Regions from separate parts of the Lentzea sp. NPDC005914 genome, predicted to be linked through region 4. Evidence: riboswitches for the same ligand, from Rfam matches in the RefSeq annotation. Region 4 holds a riboswitch; each other region holds the start of a gene.
The links. Region 4 has a riboswitch for cobalamin ahead of cobN (cobaltochelatase subunit CobN). Riboswitches for the same ligand answer to the same signal wherever they lie in the genome.

Region 1 (6,981 bases), on a different contig from region 4:
AGCATCGTGCGCACCTCCTTCTGGAACACGTCGTTCCACAGGTGCGGGTTCTCGAGCTTGATCTGGTTGATGGCGTCGATGCCGAAGTTCAGGTGGATCGACTCGTCGCGCAGGATGTACTGGTACTGCTCGGCGATGCCGACCATCTTGTTGCGCCGGCCCAGCGACAGGATCTGCGCGAAGCCCGTGTAGAACCACATGCCCTCGAAGACCACGTAGAACGCGACGAGGTCCTTGAGGAACGCCTGGTCCTTGTCCGGCGTGCCGGTCCTGAACTCCGGGTCCTCCAGGTGCTGCGTGAACTGCAGTGCCCAGGCGGCCTTGTCGGTGATGGACGGGATCTCGCGGTACATGTTGAACAGTTCGCCCTCGTCCAGGCCGAGCGAGGTGCAGATGTACTGGAACGTGTGAGTGTGCACGGCCTCCTCGAAGGCCTGGCGCAGCAGGTACTGGCGGCACTCGGGGTTGGTGAGGTGCCGGTACACCGCGAGCACGATGTTGTTGGCCACCAACGACTCGCTCGTCGCGAAGAAGCCGAGGTTGCGCTTGATCATGCGGCGCTCTTCTTCGGTGAGGCCGTCCTTCGATTTCCAGAGCGAGATGTCGGCCTGCATCGAGACCTCGGTCGGCATCCAGTGGTTGTTGCAGCCGTTGAGGTACTTGTCCCACGCCCAGTGGTACTTGAGCGGCAGCAGCTGGTTGACGTCGGCGCGGCAGTTGATCATCGCCTTGTCGTCGACACTGACGCGCGCGGCGCCTGCTTCGATGCCCATTACTGACAAGCCTCACATTCGGGGTCGGTCACGGCGCAGGCGTTGGGGGAGACGGCGTTGAGCTTGCCGTCGGTGCCCTGCAGCGTGGACTTCTCCACGTGCGTGGCGCTCTGCGTCCGCAGGTAGTAGGTGGTCTTGAGGCCGCGCAGCCACGCCAGCTGGTACAGCTCGTCGAGCTTGCGGCCACTCGGCGCGGCCAGGTAGAGGTTCAGCGACTGCGCCTGGTCGATCCACTTCTGCCGGCGCGAACCCGCCTCGATCAGCCACGAGCTGTCGACCTCGAACGCCGTGGCGTACAGGGCCTTGAGGTACGGCGGCACCCGGTCGATCGCGCCGAGGCTGCCGTCGTGCAGCTTCAGGTCCGAGATCATCTGCTCGCCCCACAGCTTGCGCTGCTTGAGCGCCCGCACCAGGTCCGGGTTGGTCACGGTGAAGTCGCCGGACATGTTCGACTTCACGTACAGGTTGCGGTACAGCGGCTCGATCGACTGGTTCACGCCGGTGATGTTCGCGATGGTGGCGGTCGGCGCGATGGCCATGACGTTCGAGTTCCGCATGCCCGCGCGGGCCTTCTCGCGCACGACGTCCCAGTCCATCGTGGACCCGCGGTTCTGCTCCAGCTCACCCTCCGCGCGTGTGCCCGCGAGGATCTCCACGGAGTCGATCGGCAGGATCCCCTTGCTCCACAAGGATCCCTCGAACGACTGGTACGCGCCGCGTTCCTGTGCCAGCTCAGCCGACGCGGTGATCGCGTAGTAGCTGATCTCCTCCATGCTGCGGTCGGCGAACTCGACGGCTTCCGTGCTGGCCATCGGCGTGCCGAGCGTGAACAGCGCGTCCTGGAACCCCATCAGGCCGAGACCGACCGGTCGGTGCCGGAGGTTGGAGTTCCGCGCCTCGGGGATCGTGTAGTAGTTCACGTCGATCACGTTGTCGAGCATGCGAACCGCCGTGCGCACGGTCTTCTCGAGCCGCGCGTGGTCGATGCCGTCCGCGGTGACGTGCCGCGCGAGGTTGACCGAGCCCAGGTTGCAGACCGCGACCTCGTCGACCGTCGTGTTCAGGGTGATCTCGGTGCACAGGTTCGACGAGTGCACGACACCGCTGTGCTGCTGCGGCGAACGCAGGTTGCACGGGTCCTTGAACGTGATCCACGGGTGCCCGGTCTCGAACAGCATGGTCAGCATGCGCCGCCACAGGTCGACGGCCTGCACCCGGCGGAAGACCTTGATCTCGCCGTTGTCGGCCATCTCCTCGTACGCCCGGTACTTGGCCGCGAACTCGTCCCCGAACGCGTCGTGCAGGTCCGGCACTTCGTCGGGCGAGAACAACGTCCACTGGTCGTTCGCGCGGACCCGGCGGATGAACTCGTCCGGCACCCAGTTCGCGGTGTTCATGTCGTGCGTGCGGCGCCGCTCGTCACCGGTGTTCTTGCGCAGGTCGAGGAACTCCTCGACGTCGATGTGCCACGTCTCGAGGTACGCGCACACGGCGCCCTTGCGCTTGCCCCCCTGATTCACGGCTACCGCGGTGTCGTTGGCGACCTTGAGGAACGGCACGACACCCTGCGACTTGCCGTTGGTGCCCTTGATGTGCGCGCCGATGCCGCGCACGGGCGTCCAGTCGTTGCCGAGACCGCCGGCGAACTTGCTGAGCAGCGCGTTGTTGCTGATGCCGTGGAAGATCGAGGCGAGATCGTCGTCCACCGTGGTCAGGAAGCACGACGACAGCTGCGGGCGAGTGGTGCCCGAGTTGAACAGCGTCGGTGTCGAGCACATGAAGTCGAACGACGAGAGCAGCTCGTAGAACTCGATCGCGCGGGCGTCGCGATCGTCCTCCTCCAGCGCCAGGCCCATGGCGACGCGCAGGAAGAACGCCTGGGGCAGCTCGTAACGGCGGCCGTCGTGGTGCAGGAAGTAGCGGTCGTAGAGGGTCTGCATGCCCAGGAACTGGAAGTTCAGGTCACGCGACGCGTCCAGCGCCGAACCGAGCTTGACCAGGTCGAAGTCCGCCAGGCGCGGGTCGAGTTGGCCGCAGTCGATGCCGTAGCCGATGAACTCGGCGAAGTACGCCGGGTAGCGCTCGGTCATCTCGGCGTGCGACAAGGGAACGCCGCAGGCCTCGGCGCGCAGCTTGTCCAGCAGCAACCGCGCGCTGACGTACGAGTAGTCCGGGTCGTGTTCGACCATCGTGCGGGCGGCCATGATCGGCGCCAGCGCGAGCTCGGCGTCGGTGATGCCGGCGTAGAGATTCCGCTTGGTCTCGGCCAGAACCGCCTCGGCCGACGCGTTCGGCAGGTCTGCACAGGCTTCGTTGATGACCACTGAAAGGCGGTCGGGCACGCTCTCTCCTCGCGAGCCGGCCCGAGGAAACGCATGCGCACGCCAGCGAGGACACCACTGATGCACACAGCAGCCCTCCCTCGGGGCACCGTGTCGTGCGCGCAGGTTTGCGCGCACACCAGTGGCAGGTCTTCGGACTCGTGGGCAGACCGCAAAGACTCCTACCGGCCGTCGCTTCCCAGGTCCGGAGACCCAGTGCTTCGTTGACGGCTTTCGTTCCCACTCACCGCTGCGGGGCAGTCCCGGATTCTCACCGGGTTCCCTCTTGCCTCACCGGGCCCGTTGCTCCGGGCCGGTGAACCACCAGCGCGGCAGATACTACATGTGGTGGTGGGGTCTGGATCACCACCCAACATGCGCGTGTCGCGGGCTATGGTCATCAACGTGGGTGATCTTCGGCCGCGGGTCGTCATCGGTGCTCTGGTCAGTGCGGGGCTCGCTTCGGCGTCCCTCGGGATCGGTGCCGCAGCGCCCGTGACGGCCGGTGTTCTGGCGGTGGCGGTGGCGCTGGTGATGATCACCACCCGGCGATCAGGGTCACCCCGAGACTGATCATCACGGCCGCGATCACGCCGTCCAGCACCCGCCACGCGCGGGGCTTCGCGAACAGCGGGCTGAGCAGGCGGGCGCCGAAGCCGAGCGCGACGAACCACGTGACGCTCGCCGTCACCGCGCCGACCCCGAAGAGCCACCGCCCGGCCGCGATCGAGCCGAGCAGCAGCAGGGTGTCCAGGTAGACGTGCGGGTTGAGCCACGTCAGCGCGAGTGCCGTGAGCACGGGCCTGGCGCTGTCGCCGCCGGCCCGCAGCGACTGCGGGTGCAACGCCCGCCGCGCCGCCAGAAACCCGTATCCCAGCAGGAAAAGCCCGCCGACGACGGCAGCGACGGTGACGGCGCGCGGGAACATCTTCACGATCGCCCCGAACCCGGCGACGCCCACCGCCACGAGGATGGCGTCCGAGAGGGCGCACACGGCGACGACCCTGGCCACGGCCTGACGCCGGAGTCCTTGGCGCAGCACGAAAGCGTTCTGCGCGCCGATCGCGACGATCAGGGTCATCATGGTGCCGAAGCCGAGCAGCAGGTCAGTCACGCCCACGACGGTATTGACGCGGTCTTGATGAGACCAGCTAAAGATTCTTACGTACCATTAGCCGCTGTGATGGACCTGGACCTGGTGCGCACGCTGCTCGCGGTCGTCGACGCGGGCACGTTCGACGCGGCTGCCGCAAATCTGCACGTCACTCCTTCCGCTGTCTCGCAACGGATCAAGGCCCTGGAGCAACGGACAGGTCGCGTGCTGCTGGTGCGGGCGCGGCCGGTGCGGTTGACACCATCGGGGGAGGTGCTCGTCCGCTACGGTCGGCAACTGCTCGCTCTGGATCAGGACCTCGACGCGGCCCTCGGCGAGGACGCCGTCGTACGGGTGCCGATCGCGGTCAACGCCGACTCGCTCGCCACCTGGTTCCTGCCCGCGCTGCAACGGGTCTCGCCGGAGCTCAAGATCTCGTTCGACCTCCACCGCGAGGACCAGGACCACACGACCGCCCTGCTGCGACAGGGTGTGGTGATGGCGGCCGTGACGTCCTCGCGCGAGCCGGTCGCGGGCTGCTCGGTGCGCAAGCTGGGCAGCATCCGTTACGCCGCAATGGCCACACAGTCCTTTGTGGACCGATACGCGGACGGCCCGGTCAAGTCGTGGCTGCCGGACGCGCCGGTCGTGGTGTTCGACCGCAACGACGACCTGCAGGACCGGTTCGTGCGCACGCTGACCCGCGGCCGTGGCGCGTCCGACCACCGCCACTACGTCCCGTCGTCGGAGGTGTACGTGCGGGCGATCGTGGCGGGCCTCGGGTGGGGGATGGTGCCGCCGCAACAGCTGCAGGAAGGCCTGGTCGACCTCGCGCCCGGCCGGACGGTCGACATCCCGCTGTACTGGCAGCAGTGGAAGCTCGACTCCCCGGCGCTGACGGCGGTGGCCGACGCGGTGGAACAGGAAGCGGCGCGGGCGCTGAGGTAGGAGTCACCTGTCGGGAAGCTGGGAGCAACCTGTCGGCTTGCTGAATCCAGGAACCCCGGAGGTTCACCCCGGCGTTGACCGTTGTGTGCTGATTCCTCGACTAGCCGCCACCGGCGGTTCACTCGCCGTCGTCGCCACGGTGGCCATGGTCGGCCTGCTCGACCTGACCGTAGGCCCGCTGCGCCGCACGATCAGCGAGTACGCGCTGGGCGACCACCGCGCCGTCTTCGACACCGCCGTGCTGCTGCTGGCGATCGGGTCGCTCGCGATCCTCGCCGCGCTCGTCCACAAGGGACTGACGAGATGGCGGTCCGCGGGCTCGATCGCGCTGGTCCTGTGGTCGGTGGGCCTGCTGCTCGTGGTCGCGTTCCCCAAGACGAACTGGGCGATGGGCACCAACGAGCTCAGCGGCAGCATCCACCGGTTCGGCAGCATGATCGCGTTCGTCAGCCTGCCGGTCGCGGTGATCCTGCTGGCCCGGCCGTGGCTCCGGGACCACGTGTGGGGCCGGCACGCGAAAGTCGCGATGGCGTCCGGTGTGGTCAGCGTTGTCGCGTTCATGCCCATCCTCTACGCCATTGTGATGGGCGCGGCCTCCGGCGTTCGGTGGTGGCGCGTGTTCCCGTTGGGCTACATCGAGAGGATCTTGCTCGCCGCGGAGGTCGGCGCCGTGCTGGTCGTCGGGCTGTGGGCGATCGCGGCAAGTAGGGTTGCGCCATGGCGAGTTGGGGAGACCTCGCGGATTACGTCCGCGCCGAGTACGACGTCATCCACGACGAGGACGAGGAGCTGAGGATCCTCTTCACCTTCGGTGACGATGATGAGGGCGATGACGAGCGCACGCAGGTCGTGATCGTCGTCCGGGAAGTGCTCGACAAGATGCACGAATGGGTGCAGATCGCGTCCCCCTGCGGCCTCGCGAAGGACGTGAACCTCCGCGAGGTGCTGGAGGAGGTCGGCAGGTCCACCGTCGCGTGCGGCCTCGCGATCATGGGGGAGCACGTCGTGGTGCGGCACTCGCTGCCGCTGGCGGACCTCGACATCCACGAGTTCACCGACCCGCTGCAGCTGCTCGCCGGCACGGCGGACACGCTCGAGGAACAGTTCTGGGGAGGAGACGGCTACTGATGTTCGACTTATCGCCTGCGGCCGATCAGCTCGCGGGGTTGGTGCGCACCGTGACGGACGGGGACCTGAAGGCCCCGACCCCGTGTCCCGACTACATGGTCGGCGACCTGCTCGACCACATCAACGGCCTGTCGGTGGCGTTCACCATGGCCGCGCTGAAGACCCCGCTCGACGGGACGGCCGCGGGAGACGCGTCCCGCCTGCCTTTGGACTTCCGCGAGGCGATTCCCGCACGGCTGGGCGAGCTCGCCGAGGCCTGGCGGGCGAAGGACGCGTGGGAGGGCATGACCAGGGCGGGCGGCGTCGACCTGCCCGGCGAGGTGGCGGGTGCCGTGGCGCTGGACGAGCTCGTGCTGCACGGCTGGGACCTCGCTCGCGCGACAGGGCAGCCGTTCGAGGTCGACGAGAACCTGCTCGAGGTCGTCCACGGGTTCGTGTCGTCGATCGGCCCGGACGATCGGGACGGCTCGTTGTTCGGTGCGGCGGTCGACGTCGGCCCGGACGCGCCTCTGCTCGACCGTGTCCTAGGACTCAGTGGGCGCGATCCCTCGTGGAGCCTGGGTTAGGGTCTCCTAACATGAGAGCGATTACGGTGCAGGTTCGGGCCGGCCTGGGCGTGGGACGCCTGGCCGCCGCGGTGGACTCCCTCGTGGAGCTGCATCCCGAACTGCGTCGTTCCGGCTTCGCGCACGTCGAGGTCGTGGACCCCGCCGCCGCC
Region 2 (6,981 bases), on a different contig from region 4:
GGTCAGCAGCACCACCAGCGGGCGCTTCTGCGGTTCCCTGAGCCGTTCGATCTCGAGGATCTTGTGGGTCTTGAGGATGCCGTCGGCCAGCGGGGTCCGGCCACCGGTGCGCATCTTCTTGAGACGGGTCGCGGCGGCGTCCACGGAAGTCGTTGGGGGCAAAGCGACTTCGGCGCTGCTGCCGCGGAACGTGATCACGCCGACCTTGTCGCGGCGCTGGTAGGCGTCGCGGAGCAGCGAGACGACCGCGCCGCTCACCGCAGACATGCGCTGGCGTGCGGCCATCGAGCCCGAGGCGTCGACCACGAACAGGATGAGGTTGGACTCCTTGCCCTCTCGCACCGCCTTGCGCAGGTCTGACGCGGCGAGGATGAGACCGGGGCTGGTGCGGCCGCGTTCGTGCTGGTGCGGCGCGGCGTTCAGGAGCGTGTCGACGAGGTGCAGGCCACTGCCGTCCACTTTGGACGAACGGACGATCCTGCCGGTGCGGGCGCGGGCCCTGGAACGCTTGCCCGGCGCGCCTTCTCCGACGCCGGGGACTTCCAGGAGCCTCGCCTTGAACGCCGGAGCGGGTTCCGGAGCCGGACGGTCGTTGGGCGCGTTCCCGTTGCCCTGGGGGCCTTCCTGCGGTTCGGGCAGCTCGCCGCCGCCGGGACCGTCGTCGTCGGGGCCGTCGCCGGGTTCCTCGGCGTGCTCGGCTGCCTCGCGCATGGCGTCCTCGAGCTGCTGCTCCTCGATGCCGGGCTCGTCGAACGGGTCGCGCCGGCGCCGGTGCGGCAGGGCGAGCCGCACGGCGGCCTCGACGTCCTGCTCCTCGACCTCGTCGGCGCCCCGCCAGGCCGCGTGGGCGGTGGCGGTGCGGGCGACGACGAGGTCCGCGCGCATGCCGTCGACCTCGAAAGCCGCGCAGACAGCGGCGATCCTGCGCACCTCACCGTCCGGAAGGGACACACGGGGCAGCTTGGCCCGCGCGTCGATGATCTGCTGCTTGAGCTGGGCGTCGTGGTGCGCCCAGAAGGAGGTGAACGACCCGGGGTCGTTCTCGTAGCCGAGCCGGCGCTTGATCACCTCGTACCGGGTGGCCACGTCCCGCGACGCCTTGACCGAGACCGTGAGCCCGAACCGGTCGAGCAGCTGAGGCCGGAGCTCGCCCTCCTCGGGGTTCATCGTGCCGACCAGAAGGAACTGGGACGGGTGCGACACCGAGACGCCTTCGCGTTCCACGTGCGCACGGCCCATCGCGGCGGCGTCGAGCAACAGGTCGACGAGGTGGTCGTGCAGCAGGTTGACCTCGTCGACGTAGAGCACGCCCCGGTGCGCGGTGGCGAGCAGACCCGGCTGGAACGCCCGCACGCCCTCGGTCAGGGCCTTCTCCAGGTCGAGCGAGCCGACCAGGCGGTCCTCGGTGGCGCCGACCGGCAGTTCGACGAGCTTGGCTGGCCGTCGTTCGCTGCCTTCGTGGGGCGCGTCGGGGCAGTCGGTGCTGCCGGGAACGCACCCGAAGCGACAGTTCCGCGAGACGTCCAGCTCCGGGAGGAGTGCGGCCAGGGCACGCACGATGGTCGACTTCGCGGTCCCCTTCTCGCCGCGGACGAGAACGCCGCCGATGCCGGGGTGCACGGCGTTCAGCAGCAGGGCGAGCCGGAGATCGTCATGTCCGACGACGGCCGAAAAGGGGTACATGCTCGGCGAAGTCCTTCCTCGGGTGTCCACGCCCGTGGCCGGTTGATCGAAGAGGGGGTCGAGTTCCTGACTCCCGGTCTCTCCAGGACCGGTCACAGTCGCGGGACGGCGCCGGATTCGCACCGGCTTCCTCGCACTCCCCTCACAGCCCCGGCATCGTCGCATTTCGCACCTGCGGGACCAACAGCCAGGTGAGCGACATCGCTCAGAGCAGGCTCTGGAAGTGCGCCCACGCCTCCTCGACCTCGTCCGCCGTCCACTCCAGCGCGGGCTCGGCGATCGTGACCTCGTTCTTCGCGAGCGTGCCGTCCCGCCAGAAGTTGCCGAGGAACTTGCCGCTGACCTCGGTCAGGTGCTTCGGATCGCCGGGCAGGTGCAGCGCGAACTGGTGGGTGTGCGGTTCCGGCAGGCCCATCGCCGCCGCCACGACCTTGGCGTGCTCGACGTACGTGCCGAGCTTCGGCAGGACGGTGTCGAGGCCGTGCAACGCCGAAAGCGCCGCTGGCCACTGCTGGAACAGCATGCCGCCGTAGCGGTGCCGCCACACCCGAGCCTGGTCGACGAAGTCCTGGCTGCCCGCGAGTGCCGCGCCGGAGACTCCCTCCAGCGACTTGTAGAACGACACGTAGACCGAGTCGAACAGGCCGGCGATCTCGGCCAGCGGCTTGCCCAGGCCGAACGTGCTCTCCCACAGCCGCGCGCCGTCGAGGTGCACGACCGCGTCCCGTTCACGGGCGGCGTCCACCGTCTCGGTCAGCTCGTCCCAGGTCGGCAGGATGAACCCGGCTTCGCGGTCCGGCACCTCCAGCAGCAGCGTCCCGAACGGCTCAGGACAGGTCGCGACCTCGGAGTTGCGCACCTTGATCGGACGGAGACCGGACAGCACGGTCAGCGCGTCGTCCTCGTGGTTGAGCGGGTGCGCCTGCGGATGCATCGCCACGATCGGGTTGTGCGTGCGGTCGGCCCAGCACTTCAGCGCGATCTGCTGCGCCATGGTCCCGGTCGGCACGAACAACGCGGCCTCGGTGCCCAGCAACTGCGCGACCCGCGCCTCCAGCGCGCCCACCGGGCCGCCGTCGCCGTACCGGTCGGGGTCGACGTCCGGCACGGGGCCGAGCCTCTCCAGCAGCGTCTTCTTGCGGGTTCCCGAGAGCTGACGATTCATCACCCGAGCATCAAACCTCAGGTCAGCGACTCACGGCCACCGACTTCGGCGCGCGGAACGACAGCAGGTTCAGCCACTGCGGATCCTCACCGACCAGGTGCAACGACGGCTCGTGCTCCGCCACGGTCCGCAACGTCACCGCGGTCTCCAACCGAGCCAGACCGGCGCCGAGACAGAAGTGGCGGCCGTAGCCGAACGCGAGGTGCCTGGGGTCGTTCTCCTTGCCGCTCAACAACAACACGAGCTCCGCACCGGCAGGAACGCGAACACCGGACAGCACGACCTCACGAGCAGTCAGCCGCCGCCAGGTCACCACGGGCGTGTCGGTCCGCAGCACGTCCTCCACGAACGACTCCGCGACACCCGGCACGCCCAGACGTGCCCACAACGCGCGGTCCTGCAGCGCACGACGCAACGCCGTGGACAGCAACTGAGTCGTCGTCTCCTGGCCCGCGATCAGCAGGAAGTAGCAGAGGCCGGCGGAGTCCTCGGCGGACACACCGGCGTCGGCCAGTGCTTCGAAGAGCTCGCCGTCCCGTGCGTGGTAACGCTTGATCAGCCACTGGTGGAAGTCGCCGACGTCGTCGACGAGCTCCAGCTGGCGTTCGGTGGAGATGTTGCCCCAGAAGAACTCCAGGGAACCCGTGCTCCAGCGCTTGAGCGTCGGGATGTCGACGTTCTCCAGGCCGAGGAGGTCCATCAGCACGATGGCGGGCGTGTCCCAGGCCAGGTCGTGCACGAGATCCGTGCCACCCAGGCGTTCCAAAACGAGCTCACGGATGCGAGGCTCCGCGGCGGCGACCCGAACCGGCGTGAAGAACGACGCGACGAGTCTGCGCAGGCCGGCGTGGGACTCGGAACCGTTGTTCGCGAGCGTCGGCGGCAGCGAGAAACGGGCCCTCACCAGGGCGCGCAACGCGGCCGGCGCGACCGGCGTGACGGCGGTCAGGGCGTTGTCGGGCAGGTAGGTGACAGGATCGGCGAGGATCGCGCGCACGTCGTCGTAACCCGACACCACCCAGCGGCCGTCGCAGAACTGCACCGGCGAGGTGAGTTCGGCGCGCGTGAAGGTGAACAGGTCCACGAGCGGCACGCTAGTCGGCGGATGGGAGACTCTGGCGGTGACCGTGAGCACAACTGAGGCGATTTCCAGTGGTGGTGAGTCCACGTTCGACTGGATCGACGTCCGTTCTGAAGCGAGGGCCAAGGCGGGTCTGACCCGCCGTCTCCGGCCGCGCACCTCGGACTCGACGGACCTCGACCTCGCCAGCAACGACTACCTCGGGCTCGCGAAGGACAAGCGCGTCGCCGGTGCCGCGGCCGCCGCCACGTTGAAGTGGGGTGCGGGCTCCACGGGGTCACGCCTGGTCACGGGGTCGACGGAACTGCACGCCGAACTGGAGTACGAGCTCGCGAACTTCTGCGGCTCGCAGTCGGCGCTGGTGTTCAGCAGCGGCTACCTGGCGAACCTCGCCGCGGTCACGGCGTTGTCCGGCCCCGGCACGGCGATCGTCGCCGACCAGCACATCCACGCGTCGCTGATCGACGGCACGCGGCTGTCCAAGGCGGACGTGGTCGTCGCGGACCATTGCGACGTCGGCAAGGTCCGGCACGCTCTGGAGACCCGCGGCAAGCGACGCGCGATCGTGGTCACGGACTCGGTGTTCTCCGTCGACGGCGACATCGCGCCTTTGAACGAGCTGCACGAGGCCTGCCGCGCCACCGGTGCCGCGCTCGTGGTCGACGACGCGCACGGGCTCGGTGTCGTCGGGCCCGGAGGACGAGGTGCGGTCGCCGAGGCGGGCATCATCAAGGCGCCGGACGTCATCACGACTCTGACGCTGAGCAAGTCGCTGGGCGCGCAGGGTGGTGCGGTGCTCGGGCCGAGCCGGGTGATCAAGCACCTGATCGACACCGCGCGCACGTTCATCTTCGACACCGGGCTCGCACCTTCGAGCGCGGCGGCGGCCCTCGCGGCGATCAAGATCCTGCGCGAGGAGCCGGACCGTCCCTCGCGCGCGCTGGCCGTGGCGCACGACCTGTCGAACCGGCTCAAGGAAGCCGGTTTTCAGGTGAGCACGCCGACGGCCGCCGTGGTGAGCGTGCGGGCTCCGTCGCCGGAGCAGGCGTTCCAGTGGGCCGAGAACTGCCGGACCAACGGCGTGGTCGTCGGGTGCTTCCGGCCGCCGTCGGTGCCGGACCAGATCAGCCGGCTGCGGCTGACCGCGCGGGCCGACCTGACCGAGGCGGAGATCGAACGCGCGGTGCGGGTGATCAGGGAGTGCGCGGCGGCCGCGGGTGTGGAGCCTCGGTCTCGGTGAGGCCGGCGCGCGGCATCGAGGCGTGCGGACCATCCGCATGCCGTCCTCGATGAACGCCGCGCTCTCGGGAAAGAAGCCGCACGGCTGGCGTGGAGCGCGCCGCGTCAGGGCGTGCGCACCATCCGCATGTGCGGGATGCCGTCCTCGATGAACTCCGCACCCTCCACCACGAACCCGAACGACGCGTAGAAGTCCGTCACGTACGTCTGCGCGTCGAGCACGCACGGCGTGGTGCCCACGTCGACCAGCGCGGCCTGCATCAACCGCCGGCTGAAGCCGCGGCCACGGGCCATGCGGGCCGTGGCGACGCGGCCGATGCGGAACGTGCCGTCGGGCTCCTCGACCAGGCGCAGGTACGCGAGCGGGTCGTGTGATCCGTCGGCTTCCAGCCAGAAGTGCCGGGTGCCCTGGTCCAGGTCGTGGCCGTCGACGTCGGCGTAGACGCAGTTCTGCTCGACTACGAAGACGTCCTGACGCAGACGCAGGATGGCGTAGAGCTGGCCGGGGCTCAGGTCGAGGCCCCACTGCCGGCGCAGAGTGGCGGGAAACGGTGTGGTTCGCACCGCACCTTGGATATCAGAAGCCCAGCACGGACCGGTAGTGAGCCAGACGGGTGTAGACACCCGGTTCGTCCGCCCGCGCACAGCCTCGGCCGAACGAGACGACACCCGCCAGCCTGCCCCGCACCACCAGGGGGCCGCCGGAATCGCCCGTGCACGCGTCACGGTTTCCTCGTCCTGCGCACAACATCGCACCCGGCCGGAAATCCGGCTCCTTCAGCATGCACTCCTGGTCCGACAAGATCGGCACGGTGACCTTGCGCAGGGTCATGGACGGCGGGGTGTTCTCGGCGGTGCGGCCCCAGCCGAGCACCATGCCCTCGTCGCCGACCTCGCCGAGCGCGATCGTCCGATACGGCAACGAGCGTTCCAGGGTCAGGATCGCCACGTCGTCGCCCTTGGTGACCTCGCGGTAGTCGGGGTGCCGCCACACGTCGACGACCTGAGCTTCGACGCCCTCGTCGTGGGAGCGCAGGTCGGTGCGGCCGGCGACCACGCGCACCTGGTCGGCCGGGCGCTGGTTCTTGCCCAGCACGCCCTTCAGCGTCACGCAGTGGGCGGCCGTCATGACCTTGTCCGGGGCCACCAGCGCGCCGCCGCAGATCAGCTGGCCGTCCGTGGTGGTGATTGCCACAACCCACGGGGTGTCGGCCACCCGCGCGGGTGTCCCCCCAACGATCGCATCAGCGGAGGAAGTACCGCTGACCAGCGCGATCACCGCCACCAGCACGGCAAGCCGCTTACCCCTCACGGACCACTCCTCGTTGCGCCAGGTGGACGATTGGTCACCAACGGTAGCGATCGCGCTAGGACGGCGTCAAAACCGGAGATTCTCGTGTTAGTGTCCAGTCAGGCCGGAGATTTTGCGGTCAGTGGCACAAATCACGGGGGTATGTACGGTGTTGTTCGACTTCGGCCAGGTTCCGGCCTTTCTCATCGCGTGCGCGGTCATCATCGTGACCCCCGGTGTTGACGCGTTCCTGTTGCTGCGCACGTCACTGCGGTCGGGCACGCGTTCGGGACTGCTCGCGCTGGCGGGCATCCACTCGGCCGCCGCGGTGCAGGTCGCGCTGGTGATCTCGGGGCTCGGCGTGGTGCTCGCGCAGTACCCGATGGTGCTCACGGCGCTGCGCTGGATCGGTGCCGCCTACCTGCTCTACCTGGCGGTTTCCATCACGCGGGGCCTCCTCAAGCGATCAGCCGCGGAGCCGGAGGAGGTCATGAGCACCAGGCCGTTCCGCCAGGGCTTCCT
Region 3 (6,981 bases), on a different contig from region 4:
CGACCAGTAGAGCTCCTCCAACGCCTCGGACGCCGCCTCGTCCGCGATGTGGTGCGAGAACCCGAGATGACACAGAAAGGCGATGATCAGGGGGTACTCCTGCCGGTGGAAGCGACGGAAGTCCGCTTCCCGGTCCGGGGGCTCGTCCTCGGACATCGGTCTCCGTGCGTCGGGTGCCGGTTCACCCAGGAGATCGCGCGACAACGTCATCGCGTCACGACCCGTTCGGCCGGCCGAGGATCGAGAGCGCCGCCAGGCCGGTTGCCAGCACCGCCGCGCCGACCGTGACAGCGACCGAGCCTGTCAGGACGTAGAGGGAGCCCACGCCCGCGAGCACTCCGTTGACCAGCACCGCCGCCTCGCCGCGGCCGGCGCGACCGCCGTTGTGTCTTGTCATGACGCTCAGGGGCGTTCAGCCGGGCATCAGCGCAATCCGGACCCCAGGTTCACTCGATTGGGCCAAAACATTCCACGCGGAGAAACTTCGGCGCGGCAGCTACCCGCTCGGGGACAGGCGTAACGTCGACCGGACTGTGAAGAGGTTCGCGAACCGGCAGGAGGCGGGCCGCGCCCTCGCCGCGCGACTCGCGGACGACCCCTGGCACGACCCGCTGGTGCTGGGCCTGCCCCGCGGCGGAGTCCCGGTGGCCAAAGAGGTGGCGGCCAAGCTCGGCGCCGAGCTCGACGTCGTGGTGGCGCGCAAGATCGGCGCTCCCGGCCACCCCGAGTACGGCGTCGGCGCGGTCACGGCGGACAGCGAGCCCATCTACGACCCGAGCGTGCTCCGAGCCCTGAACCTCACCGAGCACCAGCTGGCCGCGACCTGCGATGCCGAACGCGCGGAGGCGGCCCGGCGCACTGCCCTGTACCGCAAGGACAAGCCGTCACTGACCCTCGCGGGCCGCGACGTCATCGTCATCGACGACGGCCTCGCCACCGGCGTCACGGCCAAGGCGGCGCTGCACTGGGTCGCGAAGCACGAGCCGAGGAGCCTGACCCTCGCGGTCCCGGTCGCCGCCAGGGAGTCGATCCGCACCTTCCGGACACCGGTGGTCGCCCTGCTCGTGCCGAAGCACTTCGGCGCCGTCAGCCGCTGGTACGACCGGTTCGATCAGACCACGGACGACGAGGTGCTCAGAGCGCTCGAGTAGTGCTCCACCACGGGGAACGGCGAGTAGAACTTGTGCAGCAGCGCGGACCACTGCGGGTACGACGACCCCTGCCGGAAGCCGACGGTGTGCGCCTCGACGGACTCCCAGCGCACCAGCAGCAGGTAGCGCGACGGCGTCTCGAACGACCGGAGCAGCTCCAGGCCAAGGAAGCCCGGCGAGGCGGAGATCAGCTCCCGCGCCTCGCCGAACGCCCACTCGAAGTCCGTCTCCTGGCCCGGCACCACGTCCAGGACGGCGTGCTCCAGGATCACAGGCGGCAGAACCTGATGTCCGACGCCAGCACGGCCTTGGCGCCGATCGCGGCCAGCTCGTCCATCACCTGGTTCGCTTCCCGGCGCGACACCATCGCCCGCACGGCCACCCAGTTGTCGTCGGCCAGGGGCGCGACGGTCGGCGACTCCAGGCCCGGCGTCAGGCTGACCGCCTGTTCCAGGAGCGTGCGCGGGCAGTCGTAGTCGAGCATCAGGTACTGCTGCGCGAACACGACGCCCTGCAGACGGGCCGTGAGCTGCTTCTTGGCGGCCGTGAGGTCGGAGCCCGAGCGGTGCACGAGCACGGCCTCGGACTCGCAGATCACGTCGCCGAACGGCACCAGGTCGTGCTGGCGCAACGTGCGGCCGGAGCCCACGACGTCGGCGATCAGGTCGGCCACGCCGAGCTGGATCGAGATCTCCACGGCGCCGTCGAGGCGGATCACCTGGGCGGTGATGCCGCGAGCCTTGAGGTCGCGGCCGACCAGCCTCGGGTACGCGGTGGCCAGGCGCTTGCCCTCGAGGTCGGACACCTTCCAGTCGGTGCCGCGAGGCCCCGCGTAGCGGAAGGTCGACGAGCCGAAGCCGAGCGCCAGGAGCTCCTCGACCGACGAGCCGTTGTCGTCGGCGCCCGAGTCGGCGGCGAGGTCGCGGCCGGTGATGCCGAGGTCGAGGTCGCCGGACGCCACGTAGATCGCGATGTCCTTGGGGCGCAGGAAGAAGAACTCGACGTCGTTGTTCGGGTCGAGCACGGTGAGGTCGCGCGGCTCGTGCCGCTGCCGGTAACCGGCCTCGGTCAGCATGGCGGAGGCGCGTTCGGCGAGCGCGCCCTTGTTCGGGACTGCAACGCGCAGCATGTGAAAGTCTCCGTCAGAGGTACTTGTAGACGTCTTCGAGGGTCAGGCCGCGGCCCAGCATGAGCACCTGGAGGCGGTACAGCAGCTGCGAGATCTCTTCGGAGAGCTTCTCGTCGGACTCGTACTCGGCGGCGATCCAGACCTCGCCCGCCTCCTCCAGGACCTTCTTGCCCTGCGCATGGACGCCGGCCTCGAGCGCTGCGACGGTGCCGGATCCCGCCGGCTTGGTGGCGGCTCGTTCGGTCAGCTCGGCGAACAGGGAGTCGAAGGTCTTCACGGGGTGACATCCTCCCATCCCGCGCACCCCGGTCCACACCGCGGTCAGATCTGTCCCACGCCCTGGACGTGATCTGTCCTGCATGGACACCCAGTAGCGTGAACTTCGTGTCGGAGTTCGCCCAAGTACTGGAAGCACTGCGCCGGGTGCGCGGCATCAACCCCTTCTTCGCTCTCGACGTGGGCCGTCCGGACGAGAGCTGGCTCCCCGGAACAGCACTTCTGCGGGGCCCTGCGCTCAAAACCACCGTCGACGCCATCGCGACCCGGTACAAAGCAGAGGAACCACGCGTCGCCGCGAGCCTGTTCTTCCTCAGCTACACCGCCCGGCTGCTCAGCCCGCTCACCGCGGCGGACATCCCGATCGACATCCGGCCGGAAAACCTGTGGTGGCAACACCATCCGGCCAACGGCCTGAGCGTCCGCATCGACCAGCCGCAGCTCGGTCCGCGAGCCGCGGAGGCGCTCGAACCCGTGGTGGAAGCGATCCAGGGCGTCACGCCGGTGGCGCGCGGATTGTTGTGGGGCAACGCGATGTCGAACATCGCGGGTGCGCTCAAAATGGTTGTCCGCGCACGCATGCTCACGGCCGAGGAAGCGGAAGAACGCGGCAAACGGCTCATGAGCGCGCCACCGTTCGAACAGGCGGGAGAATTCCTCAGTTTCCCGGGCGAGGTCACGTTCCGGCGTCGGTCCTGTTGTCTTTACTACCGCGTCGCCGCTGGTGGGAAGTGCGGGGACTGTCCACTCGTGAAGTGAGGAACGCAACAACTCTTATGGCCGGTTGTGCTTAACCGGCAACTCAACTTACGGTGCACGCGCCGCAGTGACGGGAAGCCGGTGTGAATCCGGCGCGGTCCTCGCCACTGTGACCGGGAAGTTATCCCCGCCGAGAACGTCACTGGTCCCCGCGAGGGGACTGGGAAGACGCGGGGACAGCGTTGATCCGGGAGTCAGGAGACCGGCTGCGGCGCCGCAAGGAGAGTTGACTTCCACGAGGTATGGAGGAGCCCGTCATGACGAGCCCCGCAGCAAATCTGTCCGCAGTTCAGGTGCCCAAGTGGGCCTTCGCAGTCGCGTTGCTCGGCCTGATCGTCACCTACCTGGTTCTGCAGGAGAACGGTCTCGCGCTCGGCGCGAGCTCCGAGATGCTGCACGAGTTCTTCCACGACGGCCGGCACGCTCTCGGCGTTCCCTGCCACTGATCCGCCGGCGAGCGGATCAAGCACATGACGACGTACAAGTCTCTTGCGCTGCGCGGAATCGGGGCGGGCGCCATCGCCGGCGTCGCCTCCGCGCTCGTGCAACTTCTGGTGACCGAGATCCCCATTCGTGCCGCGCTCGCGGTCGAAGAGGCTCGGGAGCCCGCTGCCGGTGAAGGCCACTCGCACGGCGAGGAAGAGCTGGTCAGCCGCGGCGCGCAGGTCGTGGGCGGCATGCTCGGCGTGATCATCGTCGGCATCGCGGTCGGGCTCGTGTTCGCCACGGCCTACGCGCTGTCGAAGCGGTGGTTCGCCGACCGGCCGCCGTTCAGCCGCAGCCTCGCGCTCGGTGCCGCGGTGTTCGGTGCCGTCGCGCTGCTGCCGTGGATCAAGTACCCGGCCAACCCGCCCGCCGTGGGCGACCCGGAGACGGTGAACTACCGGACCGCGCTCTACCTCGGCGTCGTGGCGGCCGGCCTGGTGATCGTCTGGGGCGCGAGCTGGCTCGCCGAGCGGCTCCAGGCCCAGACGCAGCCCGTCCGCGTCACCGCGGTGCTGCTCGCGGTGGTCGCGACCGTCGCGGTGGTGCTGCTGGCGTTCCCCGCGCCGCCGGACACGATCCCCGCGGACATGCCGGTGACCGTGCTGTGGCAGTTCCGCCTCAGCTCGCTCGCCCAGCTGGCCACGCTCTACGTCGGTCTCGGCGTGGTGTTCGGGCTGCTGGTCGACCCGGCCACGCGCAGGACCGCTCGGAAGGCCGTTGTCAGCTGATTGTCGCCTGATTGAGTGGGGTGGCCGAGGGTACGGCCACCCCGCCCAGGCGGCATTGGTACGTTCGGTGCATGGCCGACAGCGCTGAGTTGCTGGAACAGATGCGTCAGAAGCTCGAGTTCTTCGAGCAGGCCAACCGTGCGGCCGATGCCCGTGCCGCCGGTTACGACGCGATGGGCACGGAGCTCAGAGAAGTCGAGGCCAGCGTCCAGTCCCCCGACCGCTCGATCACGGTCGTCGCGGGTTTGTCCGGTTCCATCAAGGAGATCCGGTTCACCGAGGACGCGAAGAAGCTGTCGCCGTCCCAGCTCTCGCAGTCCGTCATGTCCACGCTGCAGCAGGCCGTCGCGGCCGCCGCGCGTCAGCAGGCCGAGATCGTGCAGAGCCACACCGACATCGCGATCGCCGAACGCGTGGCGAAGACCCAGCAGGAGATCTTCGGTCAGCCCGCTTCCCCGCAACCGCGTCCCCCGGTGGACGACGACGGTGACACCGGCAGCATCTACCGCGGGGACGATCGCTGGTGACCGACTTCATCGTGCACCCGGCCGAGCTCGTGCAGTGCGCCAAGAACGTCGGCGCGCTGACCGCCAGCTCCACGAAGCTCAACGACGCGGCCACCACCGCGTCCGTCCCGGCGATCAGCTGGGGCGCGCTCGGGCACCTGCTCGGCATGTACGAGCAGTACGACGCGCTGCTCGGCGACCTGCACGGCCACTTCGGCAAGATGACCGAGGGCTTCGGCAAGATCGACGCCGCCCTCACCGCCACCGCGCAGACCTACGCCGACAACGAGAAGGCGACCACCGACGCGTTCGGCAAGACCCTCCAAACCGGACTCGACAGCGCCAGCGCACCTCCGATGGTCAGCGGCGGCAAGGCGACCTCGAACGCCGGTGGGGTGCTCGGCAGCTACACCGACCAGTACTCCGGCGACAACGTGGGCAAGCAGGCGGCGAAGTCCGTCCCGTTCGGCGGCAGCAGCTACTCGCTCATGAAGGACAGCGCGAAGCTGGCCGACGACATCAAGAAGGGCGACGGCGAGGCGATCGCCAAGGACGTCGTCGGCGTCATCTCCGACATGAACGACTTCATGCAGGAGGGCATGAAGCTCGCCGGTGCCATCGCCGACCCGCTGAACTTCCTCATCTCCAAGGGACTCGGCTGGCTGCTGGACGTCGTCGCGCCGCTCAAGCAGGCCGTCGACCTGGTGACCGGCGATCCTGCCGCGACCAGCAAGGCCGCCGGGACGTTCAACGACATCGCGAAGCAGACCGAGGAGCTAGCCCGCACGTTCGACGAGAAGCTGCACGAGGGCCTGCAGAGCTGGAAGTCCGGCGCCGGTGACAAGGCCGCGGAGAAGCTCGGCGGGTTCCACCACGGCATCGAGGGCACCGCGTCCACCGCGGGTCACATCGCGTCGCTGCTGCAGGGCAGCTCGATGTTCATGCAGGTCGCCGAGGACATCATCAAGGGGATCCTGAGCGACCTGATCGAGTGGCTGGTCGTCACGTGGATCGCCGCGCAGCTCGCCGCCGTCCCCACTCTGGGCGCCTCCGAGGCAGCGGCGGCCGCGGCCACGCCGGTCGAGGCGGGTATCTCGACCGCGAAGGCCGGCAACGAGGTCAACAAGGTCCGTTCGGTGATCCAGAAGATCATGAACGTGCTGAAGCGAATCCGCGAGGTGCTGCGCGAGTCGAAGATCGGACAGGCGTTCGTCAAGGGCGCCGCGGACAAGCCCGGCACGTTCGGCAAGGCCTTGGACAAGGCCGTGCAGGATCAGCTGAAGAAGACCGTCGGCCTGGACAAGAGCGGTCCGAAGGGCTCGGAGTACACCGACCCGGTCAAGATCGCGAACAAGGTCGCCGGGTACGCGGACGGCGTCTACAAGACCGTCGCCTACGACCATCGCGGCGAGGAGTCCGCCAAGACCGGCGAGGAGCTCGACATCTGATGCCGGGCTGGTGGCGGAAGCGGTTCTGGCCGGAGGAGACCGTGTCGTCCGAGCTGTCCGTGGGCGGGCGCGCGTTCACGGTCGTGTCGGAGACGAAGATCGTCGGCCTCGAGTCCGCCGCCGGCGACGACGTGCGGGCCCGGACCGAGACCACGCTGTCGCTGGGCACGGTGATCGGCCCGTGCCCGCCGCTGCGTGTCGCCCCGCGTCAGGAGAACCGCCTGAACGACGACAACGCCGGTGCGGTGGCGACCGGGGTGCCGCAGTTCGACGACAGGTTTCTCGTGTTCTGCGACGACCTGGCATTCGTCCGGCGGATGACGCCGGTGCTGGTGTCCGCGCCGCCCACTGATTCGACCGAAGCGCTCGAACTCGGCGGTGGCCGTGCCGTCCTGCACCGCAAAGGCGCCGGAACCGAGACCATCGCCGCGAACTACCTCAACGCCCTGATCCCGTTGCTGCCACCGGAGCTGCGCCGATGAACGACGCCCCGATCAT
Region 4 (6,981 bases):
AGGCGGCGAGCCATCTGCTCACGGACGCACTGCTGGAGTCGGAGTCCTCGGGCGAGCCGGCGCGCGAGATCCTGAACCGGCGCGCCTACGAGTGGGGCGAGGACCTGGCGGAGGAAGCCGGCGGCGACGTCGTGCGGGCGTTGGAGGACCTCGGGTTCGAGCCGCAGCAGGAGGATCGGACGATCCGGCTGGGCAACTGCCCGTTCCACAGCCTGGCCCAGAAGCACACGCAACTGGTGTGCGGGATGAACCTGTGCCTGATCAGCGGACTCCTGGACGGGATCGAGGCCCGCAGTCACACCGCGAGCCTCGATCCGTCACCAGGACATTGCTGTGTCAGGCTCGATCAGGCGCCGTCCTCCAGGTCGCCCTCGGTTTCGAGGTAGGCCGCGCGGAGAGCATCCAAAGTGGACGGTTCCGGGTGCTCCCACATCTTGCGCTCGGCCGCTTCCAGCAGCCGTTCGGCGATGCCGTGCAACGCCCACGGGTTCGACGCCTGCAGGAACTTGCGGGTCTCCGGGTCGAGCACGTACGTCTCGGTCAGCTTCTCGTACATCCAGTCCGCGACCACGCCGGTCGTCGCGTCGTACCCGAACAGGTACTCGACCGTCGCCTGCAGCTCGAACGCGCCCTTGTAGCCGTGGTTGCGCATCGCCCCGACCCAGCGCGGGTTCACCACGCGGGCCCGGAAGATCCGTGACGTCTCCTCGGTCAGCGTCCGGGTGCGCACCGCCTCCGGACGCGTGCTGTCACCGACGTAGGCCGCGGGTGCCTTGCCCGTCAACGCCTTCACCATCGTGACCATGCCGCCGTGGTACTGGAAGTAGTCGTCCGAGTCGGCGATGTCGTGCTCGCGGGTGTCGATGTTCTTGGCCGCGACCGCGATCCGCCGGTACGCCGACTCCATGTCCTCGCGCGCGGAGATGCCGTCGACCCCGCGCCCGTACGCGTACCCGCCCCACACCGCGTAGACCTCGGCGATGTCCGACGAGTCGCGCCAGTTGCGGCTGTCGATCAACGGCAGCACGCCCGCACCGTACGCGCCCGGCTTGGAGCCGAAGATCCGCAGCGTGGCCCTGCGCTGGTCGCCGTGCTCTTCCAGGTCCCGCAAAGTGTGCGCCCGCACGAAGTTCTGCCCCGCGGGCTCGTCCAGGTTCGCCACGAGCTGCACGGCGTCGTCCAAAAGGGACACGACGTGCGGGAACGCGTCGCGGAAGAACCCGGAGATCCGGACCGTCACGTCGATGCGCGGCCTTTCCAGCTCCTCCAGCGCAATGACCTCGAGCCCTGTGACGCGACGGGACTGGTCGTCCCACACCGGTCGCACGCCCAGCAGCGCGAACACCTCGGCGATGTCGTCACCGGCCGTGCGCATCGCCGACGTGCCCCACACCGACAGGCCGACCGAGGGCGGCCACTCGCCGTCGTTCTCTTCGCGGTACCTGGCGAGCAGTGAGTCCGCCATCGCCTGGCCGGTCTCCCACGCGAGCCGCGACGGGATGGCCTTCGGGTCGACCGAGTAGAAGTTCCGGCCGGTCGGCAGCACGTTCACCAAGCCGCGCAACGGCGAACCCGACGGGCCGGCCGGGATGTACCCGCCGTCCAACGCGTGCAGCACGTTCGTCATCTCGTCCGTGGTGCGGGCGAGCCTGGGCACGACCTCGACGGCCGCGAACTCCAGGATCTTCTGCACGTCAACAGAGTCGTGCAGGGTCTTCGCGACCTCACGGTTCCAGCCCGCGTCCTCCATCGCCTGGACGAGCGCGCGAGCCTGTTCCTCAACGGCGTCAACGTCTTCGCGCGTGGTGGTCGTGAGCCCGAGCGCCTCCCGCAGGCCCGGCAGCGCGGCGACCTGACCGCCCCACATCTGCCGCGCCTGCAGCATCGCGAGCACGAGGTTGACCCGCACCGACCCGGTCGGCGCCTCGCCGAGGATGTGCAGGCCGTCGCGGATCTGCACGTCCTTGACCTCGCACAGCCACCCGTCGACGTGCAGGATGAACTCGTCGAACTCGGCCTCGTGCGGCCGGTCCTCCAAGCCCAGGTCGTGGTCGAGCTTCGCGGCCTGGATCAACGTCCAGATCTGCGCGCGGATCGCCGGCAGCTTCGCCGGGTCCATCGCGGAGATGTTGCCGTACTCGTCGAGCAACTGCTCCAGCCGCGCGATGTCGCCGTAGCTGTCCGCGCGGGCCATCGGCGGCACCAGGTGGTCGACCAACGTCGCGTGCGCGCGCCGCTTGGCCTGCGTGCCTTCGCCCGGGTCGTTGACGAGGAACGGGTACACCAGCGGCAGATCGCCGAGCGCCGCGTCCGTGCCGCACGACGCCGACATGCCGACGGTCTTGCCGGGCAACCACTCCAGGTTGCCGTGCTTGCCGACGTGCACCACCGCGTCCGCGCCGAACGACGACTCGATCCACCGGTATGCCGCGAGATAGTGGTGCGACGGCGGCAGGTCCGGGTCGTGGTAGATCGCGATGGGGTTCTCGCCGAACCCGCGCGGCGGCTGCACGATCACGACGACGTTGCCCGACTCCAGCGCCGCCAGCACGATCTCGCCGTCCTTGGACTTCGAGTGGTCGACGAACAACGAGCCGGGCGCCTCGCCCCAGTGCTCCTGCATCGACTCGCGGAAGTCGTCCGGCAGCGTCTCGTAGAACTCGCGGTAGTCCGCCGCGGCGATGCGCACGGGGTTGCTCTCGAACTGCTCCTGCGTCAGCCAGTCCGCGTCCTGGCCGCCGGCCGCGATCAACGCGTGGATCAACGCGTCGCCGTCCTGCTCCTGCACGCCCGGCAGCTCGTCGCCGATGTCGTAGCCGTGGTCTTCCATGGCTTTGAGCAGCCGGACCGTGGACGCGGGGGTGTCGAGGCCGACCGCGTTGCCGATCCTCGAGTGTTTGGTCGGGTAGGCCGACAGCATCACCGCGATCTTGCGGTCCTTGGTGGGGATGTGGCGCAGCTTCCCGTGCCGGACCGCGATTCCGGCGACCCGCAGCGCGCGTTCGGGATCCGCCACGTAGACGGTGAGCCCGTCCTCGTCGATCTCCTTGAACGAGAACGGAACCGTGATGATCCGCCCGTCGAACTCGGGGATCGCCACCTGCGTCGCGGTGTCCAACGGGGACAGTCCGTCGTCGTTCTCGTCCCACGACTCACGGCTCGACGTCAGGCACAACCCCTGCAGGATCGGCACGTCCAGCGCCGCCAGGGCCCCGACGTCCCACGCGTCGTCGTCCCCACCAGCGGACGCCTTCGCGGGGTTCGTGCCACCCGCTGCCAGCACCGTGACGATCAGCGCGTCGGCCTTCCCGAGCGTCTCCAGCAGCTCAGGTTCCGCCGTGCGCAACGACGAGCAGTAGACCGGCAGCGGTTTCCCGCCCTTGGCCTCGATCGCGTCGCACAACGCGTGCACGAACGCCGTGTTCCCCGCGACGTGATGCGCCCGGTAGTAGAGCACCGCGACGGTCGGGCCTTGTGCGCTGCCTTCCCGCTCCAGCACACCCCAGGTGGGCGTGGCTGCGGGCGGCGCGAACCCGTGCCCGGTCAGCAGAATCGTGTCTTCGAGGAACTTGTGCAGCTCGGCGAGATTCGCGGGCCCACCGTGCGCGAGGTAGAGGTGCGCCTCGGCACACACCCCGCCGGGCACCGTCGACAGCTCCATCAGCGCGGCGTCCGGTTGCTGCTCACCGCCCAGCACCACCACGGGCAACCCGCTGGCCAGCAGCCAGTCGAGCCCTTCCTCCCACATCCGGCGCCCACCCAGAATGCGCACCACCACGAGGCTGACCCCGTCGATCAACGCGGGCAGGTCGTCGGCCGTGAGCCGCGCGGGGTTGCCGAGGCGGTACTCGGCTCCACTCGCCCGAGCCGACAGCAGGTCGGTGTCAGAGGTCGACAGCAGCAGGATCACGCAGGCTCCATCCCTCGTGGGGTCCTCGCCCCAGGTTGCGGGTGACAGGCGAAGCGGAGTTCCTGACTCCCAGCGTCCGCTGGTCACAGTGGCGGGACCGCGCCGGACTCACACCGGCTTCCTCCTGCGCTTCGTCGTTCGGGCTCACCCTAACCGGCGGGTTACAGTCCGACCTATGCGTAGTCACCCGGATGCCTGCCCCGGCGCCGTCGAGCTGCACGCCGCGGCCGACGGCGGCCTCGCGCGCATCCGGGTTCCGGGCGGCACGCTTTCGGCAGCGCAGTGGGACGTGATCCGGGTTGCTTCGATGGATCTCGGCGACGGCACGCTGGAACTCACTTCGCGCGCGAACCTCCAGATCAGAGGCCTCGCGGACGGCGTCGAACTAGGTGCGCGCCTACGTGCGGCGGGCCTGCTGCCCTCGGACACCCACGAACGCATCCGCAACATCATCGCCGCGCCCCTGGAGGACAACCAGCCGCTGGTAGACGCCCTGGACGCCGCCCTGTGCGCGGACCAGGAACTGGCTGGTCTGCCAGGCCGTTTCCTGGTGACGGTCGGAGCGCCGGTCAGCGGCCTCGGGGGCGACTTCGGGCTGGTAGCAGGCACGGCCGGCACTTCTGCCCCGACCGCCCTCCTGCTCGCCGGCCGCGACACCGGCATCCGCGTCGACGACCCCGTTGACGCGCTCCTGACCGCCGCACGCCTGTTCCAGCAGCTGCGCGGCCCCGCCTGGCGCCTGTCCGAAGTGGACGACGGTGTGCGAAAGATCACCGAGCACTTCGGCACCGCCGACGCCCCGCGCATCACCCCGGCTGTGACGCCTGTCGCACCTTCGCCGACCACCCCTGGCGTGCCGCTGGGTCGCCTCGACGCGCACCTGCTCCCCGGCGTTCCGGTCCGGCTGACCCCGTGGCGTGGCTTGGTCGTGCCCGCTGGCACCGACACGACGGGCCTGATCACCGACCCAGCGTCCCCCTGGCACGGCGTGAGCGCTTGTGCCGGCCGCCCCGGTTGCGCCAAGTCGTTGTCCGACGTCCGTGCCGATGCGCGCGCTTGGGTTGAGGCGTCACACGACACAAACGCTTCACACCACACACACGCGCCCGGCCGGGTACCCCCAGTTTCAATTCTAGGCAGCGGGTCTGACAGTCCCGGCAGGTCCGACAGTCGCGGCACGTCCGAACGTCCCGGCACGTCCGACAGTCACGGCACGTCCGACAGTCGCGGCAGGTCCGAACGTCCCGGCAGGTCAGACACTCCCGGCGCGGTTCACTGGTCGGGCTGTGGGCGCCGATGCGGCCGCCCGGCGGGCGATGTGATCGAGTTCGTCGCGACCGGCGACGGCTACGAGGAGATCAGGTGACGGAGTACATCAAGGACGGCGCGGAGATCTACCGCCGGTCCTTCGCCACTATTCGCGCGGAATCGGACCTCACCAGGTTCCCCGAGGACGTCGCGAAAGTCGTCGTCCGCATGATCCACGCGTGCGGCATGACCGATCTCCCGAACGACGTCGCCTTCTCCCCCAACGTCGTCCGCGACGCCCGCGAAGCACTGCGCAGTGGTGCCCCGATCCTGTGCGACGCCAACATGGTCGCGTCCGGCGTCACCCGCCGCCGTCTGCCCAAGGACAACGAAGTCCTGTGCTACCTCCAGGACCCGCGCACCCCGGACCTCGCCAAGACCATCGGCAACACCCGCAGCGCAGCCGCCTTGGAACTCCTCCAAGACCGCTTCGAAGGTGCCGTCATCGCCGTCGGCAACGCCCCCACGGCGCTGTTCCACCTGATCGACCTGATCGCCAAGGGCGCCCCGCGACCGGCCGCCGTCCTGGGCATCCCGGTGGGCTTCATCGGCGCGGCGGAGTCCAAGGAAGCTTTGGCCGCAACGGACCTGGAGCACCTCGTGGTGCACGGCCGGCGCGGCGGCAGCGCCATGACGGCGGCGGCCATCAACGCGATCGCGAGCGAGGAAGAATGACGGGCAAGCTCTACGGCGTCGGACTGGGTCCTGGCGACCCGGAACTCGTGACGGTCAAGGCCGCACGACTCATCGGAGAAGCCGACGTGGTCGCCTTCCACAGCGCCCGCCACGGCCGCAGCGTCGCGAAAACCATTGCGGAGCCCTACTTTCGCGAAGGCCAGATCCTCGAACAGCTCATCTACCCGGTGACGACCGAGGACACGGACGACTACCAGGGCGAGATCGACCAGTTCTACGAGGAGGCGGCCGCACGACTCGCCGCGCACCTCGACGCAGGCCGCGACGTGGTCGTCCTCGCCGCGGGCGACCCGTTCTTCTACGGCTCCTACATGCACATGCACAAACGCCTGGCCGACCGCTACGAATGGGAAGTCGTCCCGGGCGTGACGTCAGTCAGCGGCGCCAGTGCCGTCCTCGGCACCCCGCTGGTGGAACGCGACGAGGTCCTCACGATCCTCCCCGGCACCCTCCCCTCGGCCGAGCTCGCCGCCCGGCTCGCCGACACCGACTCGGCCGCGATTCTCAAGCTGGGCCGCACCTTCGGCAACGTCAAGCAGGCCCTGCACGACGCCGGCCGCCTCGACAACGCCTGGTACGTCGAGCGAGCCACCACAGGTCGTCAGAAAACCTCGCCCCTGGCCGAGGTCGACCCCGACTCGGTCCCGTACTTCTCCCTGGCCCTGCTCCCCAGCCACTCCAAGCCCGCACGCGCCAAGGGCGAAGTCGTCGTCATCGGCCTCGGCCCCGGCAAGAGCGGCTGGCTCACCCCGGAAGCGCGCCAGGAGATCGAAGCCGCGGACGACCTCGTCGGCTACACCACCTACCTCGGCCGCGTCCCGGACCGGCCCGGCCAGACCAAGCACGCCTCGCACAACCAGGTCGAGTCGGAACGAGCGGCGTTCGCCCTCGACCTGGCGCGCAAGGGCAAGCGGGTGGCCGTCATCTCCTCCGGCGACCCCGGCGTGTTCGCCATGGCCACCGCAGTGCTGGAAGTGGCCGCGGAAACCCAGGACGTGCCGGTCAAGGTCATCCCTGGCGTCACCGCGGCGAACGCCGTGGCGGCCAAGGCAGGTGCCCCGCTCGGC

Region 1: another riboswitch for cobalamin. It lies ahead of ABZ345_RS23455 (ribonucleoside-diphosphate reductase subunit alpha); the one in region 4 lies ahead of cobN (cobaltochelatase subunit CobN).
Region 2: another riboswitch for cobalamin. It lies ahead of ABZ345_RS10365 (putative cobaltochelatase); the one in region 4 lies ahead of cobN (cobaltochelatase subunit CobN).
Region 3: another riboswitch for cobalamin. It lies ahead of ABZ345_RS42475 (CbtB-domain containing protein); the one in region 4 lies ahead of cobN (cobaltochelatase subunit CobN).

The regions. Positions count from the first base shown of each region.
Region 1 is NZ_JBEXVQ010000016.1:135,831-142,811, forward strand. It holds gene ABZ345_RS23450 (ribonucleotide-diphosphate reductase subunit beta) at 1-773, opposite strand, end outside; gene ABZ345_RS23455 (ribonucleoside-diphosphate reductase subunit alpha) at 773-3,115, opposite strand; cobalamin riboswitch at 3,221-3,435, opposite strand; gene ABZ345_RS23460 (LysE family transporter) at 3,633-4,178, opposite strand; gene ABZ345_RS23465 (LysR family transcriptional regulator ArgP) at 4,278-5,135, shown strand; gene ABZ345_RS23470 (DUF998 domain-containing protein) at 5,221-5,928, shown strand; gene ABZ345_RS23475 (hypothetical protein) at 5,853-6,263, shown strand; gene ABZ345_RS23480 (TIGR03086 family metal-binding protein) at 6,263-6,829, shown strand; gene ABZ345_RS23485 (hypothetical protein) at 6,841-6,981, shown strand, end outside.
Region 2 is NZ_JBEXVQ010000006.1:107,801-114,781, forward strand. It holds gene ABZ345_RS10365 (putative cobaltochelatase) at 1-1,683, opposite strand, end outside; cobalamin riboswitch at 1,723-1,859, opposite strand; gene ABZ345_RS10370 (beta-eliminating lyase-related protein) at 1,889-2,848, opposite strand; gene ABZ345_RS10375 (hypothetical protein) at 2,871-3,932, opposite strand; gene ABZ345_RS10380 (8-amino-7-oxononanoate synthase) at 3,976-5,169, shown strand; gene ABZ345_RS10385 (GNAT family N-acetyltransferase) at 5,274-5,732, opposite strand; gene ABZ345_RS10390 (serine protease) at 5,746-6,480, opposite strand; gene ABZ345_RS10395 (LysE family translocator) at 6,629-6,981, shown strand, end outside.
Region 3 is NZ_JBEXVQ010000049.1:25,121-32,101, forward strand. It holds gene ABZ345_RS42440 (sigma factor-like helix-turn-helix DNA-binding protein) at 1-156, opposite strand, end outside; gene ABZ345_RS42445 (hypothetical protein) at 215-397, opposite strand; gene ABZ345_RS42450 (phosphoribosyltransferase family protein) at 534-1,151, shown strand; gene ABZ345_RS42455 (antibiotic biosynthesis monooxygenase) at 1,112-1,423, opposite strand; gene hisG (ATP phosphoribosyltransferase) at 1,420-2,280, opposite strand; gene ABZ345_RS42465 (phosphoribosyl-ATP diphosphatase) at 2,294-2,557, opposite strand; gene ABZ345_RS42470 ((2Fe-2S)-binding protein) at 2,665-3,315, shown strand; cobalamin riboswitch at 3,350-3,541, shown strand; gene ABZ345_RS42475 (CbtB-domain containing protein) at 3,573-3,761, shown strand; gene ABZ345_RS42480 (CbtA family protein) at 3,786-4,529, shown strand; gene ABZ345_RS42485 (YbaB/EbfC family nucleoid-associated protein) at 4,601-5,056, shown strand; gene ABZ345_RS42490 (hypothetical protein) at 5,053-6,483, shown strand; gene ABZ345_RS42495 (hypothetical protein) at 6,483-6,965, shown strand; gene ABZ345_RS42500 (hypothetical protein) at 6,962-6,981, shown strand, end outside.
Region 4 is NZ_JBEXVQ010000040.1:40,721-47,701, reverse strand. It holds gene ABZ345_RS39050 (helix-turn-helix domain-containing protein) at 1-386, shown strand, start outside; gene cobN (cobaltochelatase subunit CobN) at 347-3,910, opposite strand; cobalamin riboswitch at 3,945-4,077, opposite strand; gene ABZ345_RS39040 (hypothetical protein) at 4,086-5,276, shown strand; gene ABZ345_RS39035 (precorrin-8X methylmutase) at 5,273-5,893, shown strand; gene ABZ345_RS39030 (precorrin-2 C(20)-methyltransferase) at 5,890-6,981, shown strand, end outside.